Regions from separate parts of the Lentibacillus juripiscarius genome, predicted to be linked through region 1. Evidence: predicted binding sites of a transcription regulator. Region 1 holds the regulator's gene; the other holds the start of a gene.
The links. The regulator CtsR, encoded in region 1, represses protease genes until heat stress. The targets are predictions, from matches to a motif close to ATGGTCAATAAAGGTCAAACA.

Region 2: a site for CtsR is predicted at 1,518-1,538, ahead of ACFSUO_RS04105 (ATP-dependent Clp protease ATP-binding subunit). Genes of this name have one in related genera too.

The regions. Positions count from the first base shown of each region.
Region 1 is NZ_JBHUNA010000016.1:6-3,222, reverse strand. Features, by position in the region: gene ACFSUO_RS07215 (protein arginine kinase) at 1-889, opposite strand, end outside; gene ACFSUO_RS07210 (UvrB/UvrC motif-containing protein) at 886-1,413, opposite strand; gene ACFSUO_RS07205 (CtsR family transcriptional regulator) at 1,428-1,895, opposite strand; gene ACFSUO_RS07200 (MgtC/SapB family protein) at 2,187-2,885, opposite strand.
Region 2 is NZ_JBHUNA010000007.1:3,009-6,225, reverse strand. Features, by position in the region: gene mbcS (acyl-CoA synthetase MbcS) at 1-1,330, shown strand, start outside; gene ACFSUO_RS04105 (ATP-dependent Clp protease ATP-binding subunit) at 1,592-3,217, shown strand, end outside.

The DNA.
Region 1 (3,217 bases):
GCACGTCAGATAAACATGTTGCTGCTTCTTTTGACTCAATAATGCGGCTGTATGCCAATATTCCATACGAACGGTAAATACGGTCTTCCAGTCGCTTGCTTGACTGTTCCATAATTCTGTTACGCGCTTTACGTTCCTGTTCGATTAGCTGACGGGCAACACTTTGCAAATCCTCTACAATATCCTCTTCCGATTTGCCCAGTGTGATCTGGTTGGATATCTGAAAAATATTACCCGTCGCCTCACTGCCTTCACCGTATATGCCGCGCACAACAAGTCCGAGCTGGTTGATTGCCGGTATCATTCGGTTAATCTGCTGTGTCCATGCCAATGCCGGCAAATGCATCATGACCGATGCACGCATGCCTGTTCCAACATTTGTCGGGCAGCCTGTTAAGTATCCGCGCTTTTCATCAAACGCATAATTTACCTTTTCTTCCAGCCAATCGTCCAGTTCAAATACTTCTCCGAGTGCTTCCGAAAGCTGAAACCCTGGAAAGTAAAGCTGCAGACGCAGATGATCCTCTTCATTCACCATAATGGATACCTGTTCATTCTCAGATATCAGTACAGCTGATGATTGACCCTGTTCCGCCAGATGCGGGCTGATTAAATGTTTTTCGACTAATACACGCCGTTCCACCGGTGTTAATTCTTGAATGGGTATGAACGAAAACGACTCATAGTTCTGGAATGACTGGTTCTCATATTCCTCCTGGATAAACGAAGAAATACGTTCGAGATCAACTTCATCAGCCAGGATTGGAAAGGAATATTGGGAAAAATTACGTGCCAGCCTGATCCGGCTGCTTAGCACAATGTCACTGTCAGGTCCGTCCTCCCGCATCCACGGGCTGATTGCCTCATTCATAAATTGCTGCAGTGTCATGCATCATCCCTCCCTAGTTCCTTTTCCAGCTCCTTAATTTTATCCCGGACGGTCGCGGCTTCCTCAAATGCTTCATTTTTTATTAGCCGCTGCAATTCTTCCCTGTATGCATCAACCTGTTTTTTGATACGCATATCTCCGCCTTTGCGGGCAGGAATCTTCCCGTGGTGTGCTGTATTGCCGCTGTGCACACGGCGGAAAATCGGGTCAAGGTACTCTTCAAATGTCTGATAGCATTGTGAACAGCCAAATTTCCCTACCTGTTTGAACTTGGACAGTGTCATTTCGCATTTTGGACATTGCAATTCTTCTGTCTCTTGCCGTGGTGTGTCTTGTTGGATTTCGAATGATGGGCTGAATAATCCCGACAATAAGTGGTGCAATGAGTAGCCCTCTTCCGGATAGGTCATATATCCCTTCTCCTTTGCACACACTTCACATACATACACTTCCGTTTTATCACCATTGACAACCTGGGTGAAATGAAGTGTAGCCGGGCGCTTATGGCATTCCTGGCACTCCATGGTACTCCCCCCTATCACTTATTCAGATATTTTAGTGTTGTGAGCATTGATGTCATAATTCGGGCACGGATTTCATCACGCAATGGCAGCTGAAAGGCAAGCGTCTCTCTGTCAATGGCACTGAGCATGATTCTGGCCTCCCGTTTGGTAACGAGTTCCTCCTCCAGCAGTCTTTCCACTACATCGAGGGCAGCTTGCTGTGAACAGGTTGGGTTTATCATCTCAATAATATCATCAATCAAGTCCGCCCAGTCCTGGTGTTTAATCCTCATGATGCGGATATAGCCGCCGCCTCCACGCTTACTTTCCACTATATACCCTTTTTCCACAGTGAAGCGAGTTTTAATCACATAATTAATCTGTGACGGAACACATTGAAACCGATCAGCCAGTTCACTCCGCTTAATATCAATTGCATCTTTGCCGCCAGAGTCAAGAACCTGCTTAAGGTATTCCTCTATAATATCCGAAATGTTCCGCATAAACCCTCCTCCTCTTCTACCATATGAGCGAACATTATTATTTTTACCTTCATTTACCTTATTTGACTTTGACTATCTTTGACTTTGCCTTCATTATACGATATACACACAAAGATGCAAGAAAAATCTATCCCTATTGTAGACAATTCGGCGAAAAAAGAAACATCTGAAAAGCGTCCTAACCCCAAATGGTAAAATGCCGCGGGAATTCTAATACCCTCTGATGATCATTCCGAAAGGCCAGCACTTATGGAAACGAAAAAAACCCTGTGACAATCACAAGGTGTTCAATCATTGCCGTTCACTGGCACTTTTAACATGATCAAGTTTTGTTATATCCTCAAAAAGGGATACACGGTCAAACCCTTTGTCAGGCTCAATCGTAATAAATATATTCCTCTGCTTATCCTCCATCCGGTTAATTTCAACCTGTTTTATCGCTAGGTGATGCTTCTCAAAAACAGCTACCACATTATTGATCTCCAACCCGGGCAGCGCAGTGACCTCAATTAAGTAAGATGTCTTTCCCTTTTTAAATAGCCGCTCAAAATTATTTAAGAATACCAGGCTTAACAAAATGATAACCGTTGTAAATACAGCAGACGCATACATCCCTGCCCCAACGACAAGTCCCAGTCCTGCAACTGTCCATATGGAAGCAGCTGTTGTCAGCCCGCGTATCGTCATCCCGTTTACAATGATAGTCCCAGCCCCCAGAAACCCAATGCCACTAATCACATAAGAGGGAATACGGGTCGGATCAAACCGGACATTGTCGTAAGCATCGATTAACGACTCAAAGCCGTACAATGAAAGCAGCATCATTAAACAAGCGCCCACTCCAACCAGAATATGAGTACGAAACCCGGCAGAGTGATTTTTTAGTTCTCGTTCAAAGCCAATTAACCCTGATAAAATTAGGGCAATGACAATACGCAGCATGATAGTCAAAAAATGATCCCCTATAAGCTGATCAAAGTATTCCGCCATGTCACACTCCCCCTTCACTATTATAGTTACCCATCATGTTAAAATGACATGACACAAAATAATGCAGCAGGCCGTTCCAACATTATTTAGGATTTGATCCCGATACAAAATACCGAATCTGAAGGACTCGCCTCCTCCAGCCCTTTGCAGCCCATATGCTGGACGATAAGCATTCCATTCAGACAAAGATATGATTAGCACGGCTCATCCCAAAATTAAAAAATAAAGAGGCTGATCCATCGATTCATGGGTCAGCCTCTTCTCTATTCTGCCTGGCGGCGTCCTACTCTCGCAGGGGCAAAGCCCCAACTACCATCGGCGCTGGAAAGCTT
Region 2 (3,217 bases), on a different contig from region 1:
GTATCTTGCTGCTCTGAAAACCGGGATGATCGTCATTCCCAGTTCGGAAATGCTGAAAACAAAGGATCTGCAGTACCGGATCAGCCATGGGGAAGTGAGTGCGGTTGTCAGTTATTATCCGTTCGTTGATGAATTTAAGGATGTAAAGGAATATGATCAGCTGACATTGTTTACGGTCGGCGGCTCTGCTGATGGGTGGCATCATTTGGATGTGCTAAAAGCTGAAGCTTCCGATGAACTGGCAATGGCGGATACGTCCAGAGATGACGTTGCCTTTCTGCCGTATACGTCAGGAACCACCGGAAATCCAAAAGGGGTCGTACATACGCATGGTTGGGGATTTGCCCATTTAAAAACAGCACCGGCAAACTGGCTTTCCATTAATGAGGGAGACCGTGTCTGGGCAACAGCAGGTCCTGGCTGGCAGAAATGGATCTGGAGTCCATTTCTGTCTGTGCTTGGATGTGGCGCAACTGGTTTCGTTTATCTTGGCAAGTTCGACCCGAAGACATACCTCGGACTGCTGCAGGATTATGACATTAATGTACTGTGCTGTACCCCGACCGAATACAGACTGATGGCAAAAGTCGATAATCTGGCAGACTATCAGCTCCCAGCCCTTCGCAGCGCGGTATCGGCGGGTGAACCGCTCAATCGAGAAGTGATTGATACATTCCGGCATTATTTCAATATAACAGTAAGAGATGGGTATGGTCAGACAGAAAATACGCTCCTGCTTGGTGTCATGGAAGACATGGAAGTGAAACCGGGCTCCATGGGAAAACCGACGCCAGGCAATGAAGTGGAAATTATTGATGAAGACGGGCACCCGGTTCCACCAAATGAAATCGGTGATATTGCTGTTAAATTAGACAGCCCGGCACTGTTCCTTGAATATTATAAAGACCCTGAACGCACAAAGATGACCCAACGCGGTGACTACTACGTGACAGGTGATCAGGCATCAAAAGACGATGATGGGTATTTTTGGTTTGAAGGCCGGAGTGATGATATCATTATCAGTTCCGGCTATACGATCGGACCGTTTGAGGTGGAAGACGCATTGGTCAAACATCCGTCTGTCCAGGAATGCGCCGTCGTGGCAAGCCCGCATGAGGTCCGCGGCAATATTGTCAAAGCATTCGTCGTGCTGCAGGCAGATGCAGTTGACAGTCCGGATTTGGTCAAAGAACTGCAGAATCATGTAAAAGAATGGACAGCACCGTATAAATACCCAAGAGAAATTGAGTTTATCGATGAATTGCCGAAGACGGCATCAGGGAAGATCAGACGTGTCGAGCTGAGGCAGAAGGAAAAAGTAAAACAATAGTATTCCATTAGAAGCTGCTCCACGTTTGGGGCAGCTTTTTAATGGTAATAACACTAAGGAAAGACCTGAGATATAATATAGAAAACGTTCGTGGTACGACAGCTGCGCAAACAGATAAAATTTTTATCAAAAAAATTGAGCGTAGGTACTTGAAAGTCAAAGAAGGTCAGAGTATAATAACAATTGAAAGGTCAAAGAAAGTCAAAGTCAAAGTCAAAGTTAATGAAAAATGACCTTCACATAATAAAGGAGGAATCGGATATGCAATGTCAAAATTGTGGTATTCGTCCAGCAACAATAAACATGTCTATGCAGATTAACCAGCAAAAAATGAACATGCATCTATGTGATCAATGTTTTCACGAAATACAAAATGGTATGATGAGCGGTGACTTCAGTCATGGCCAGCAAGACAACTTTGCATCTGGCTTTTTCCAGGGCAATGGTGGCCAGGGCCAGGGATTCACTGGAACGAAAACGAAACAGCAATCCGGCAATGATAACAGCCTGCTGGAACAAATGGGCAAAAATGTCACCCATGAAGCCAGACAAGGAATGGTTGACCCAGTCGTCGGACGCGATAATGAAGTCAAACGCGTTATAGAAACATTGAACCGCCGGAATAAAAACAACCCGGTGCTAATTGGTGAACCTGGTGTCGGTAAAACAGCCATTGCTGAAGGACTGGCGTTGAAAATTACAGAAGGAAAAGTTCCTGCCAAACTGATGAACAAAGAAATTTACCTTCTGGATGTCGCTTCACTCGTAGCCAACACAAGCATGCGCGGACAGTTTGAGGAACGTATGAAACAGCTTGTTCAGGAGATGCAGCAACGAGACGATGTCATCCTGTTTGTCGACGAAGTACATCTTCTGGTTGGCGCCGGCACAGCGGAAAGCTCGCAAATGGACGCCGGCAACATACTGAAACCGGCGCTGGCACGCGGCGATCTCCAGCTGATCGGTGCAACGACCCTGAAAGAATATCGTGAAATCGAAAAAGACGCTGCACTCGAGCGCCGCTTCCAGCCGGTCATGGTGCACGAACCATCTGAGGAAGATGCTGTTGCCATTCTTAACGGCATTAAAGACCGGTACGAAAAATTCCATGAAGTGCGCTATTCCGATGAGGCGATCCGTTCATTTGTGACACTGTCCAAGCGTTACATCCAAGACCGTTATCTGCCGGACAAAGCCATCGACCTGATGGATGAAGTCGGCTCACGGCTTAACTTGGACAACGCCGAAAAGGATTCCGACTCCATTCAGAACAGGCTGAATGAAATCGTCCGTGAGAAAGAGCAAGCAGCAGAACGAGAAGACTATGAACGGGCAGCACACTTGCGTTATCAGGAAATCCAGCTGCAGAAACAGCTTGAAAAAGCAAAAGACGAACAGCAGGATATCGATGTGGATATTTCCGATATTCAATTGATTGTAGAGGAAAAGACCGGTATCCCTGTCACGAAACTGCAAGCAGATGAACAGGAAAAAATGCGGAATCTTGCTGAACAGCTTGGTGCAAAAGTCATCGGCCAGGATGAAGCAGTTCAGAAAGTGGCTAAAGCTGTTCGCCGCAGCCGTGCTGGACTGAAATCAAAGTCCCGTCCAATTGGTTCATTCCTGTTTGTCGGACCGACCGGTGTCGGAAAAACGGAATTGACCAAAGCACTTGCGGAAGAACTGTTCGGCACCCGTGATAGCCTGATCCGGCTAGACATGAGTGAGTATATGGAAAAACACGCTGTCTCGAAAATCATTGGATCACCACCTGGATATGTCGGACATGAAGAAGCCGGCCAGCTGACCGAAAAAGTTCGCCGGAATCCGTACTCCATCTTGTTGTTGGATGAAATTGAAAAAGCACATCCAGATGTGCAAAACATG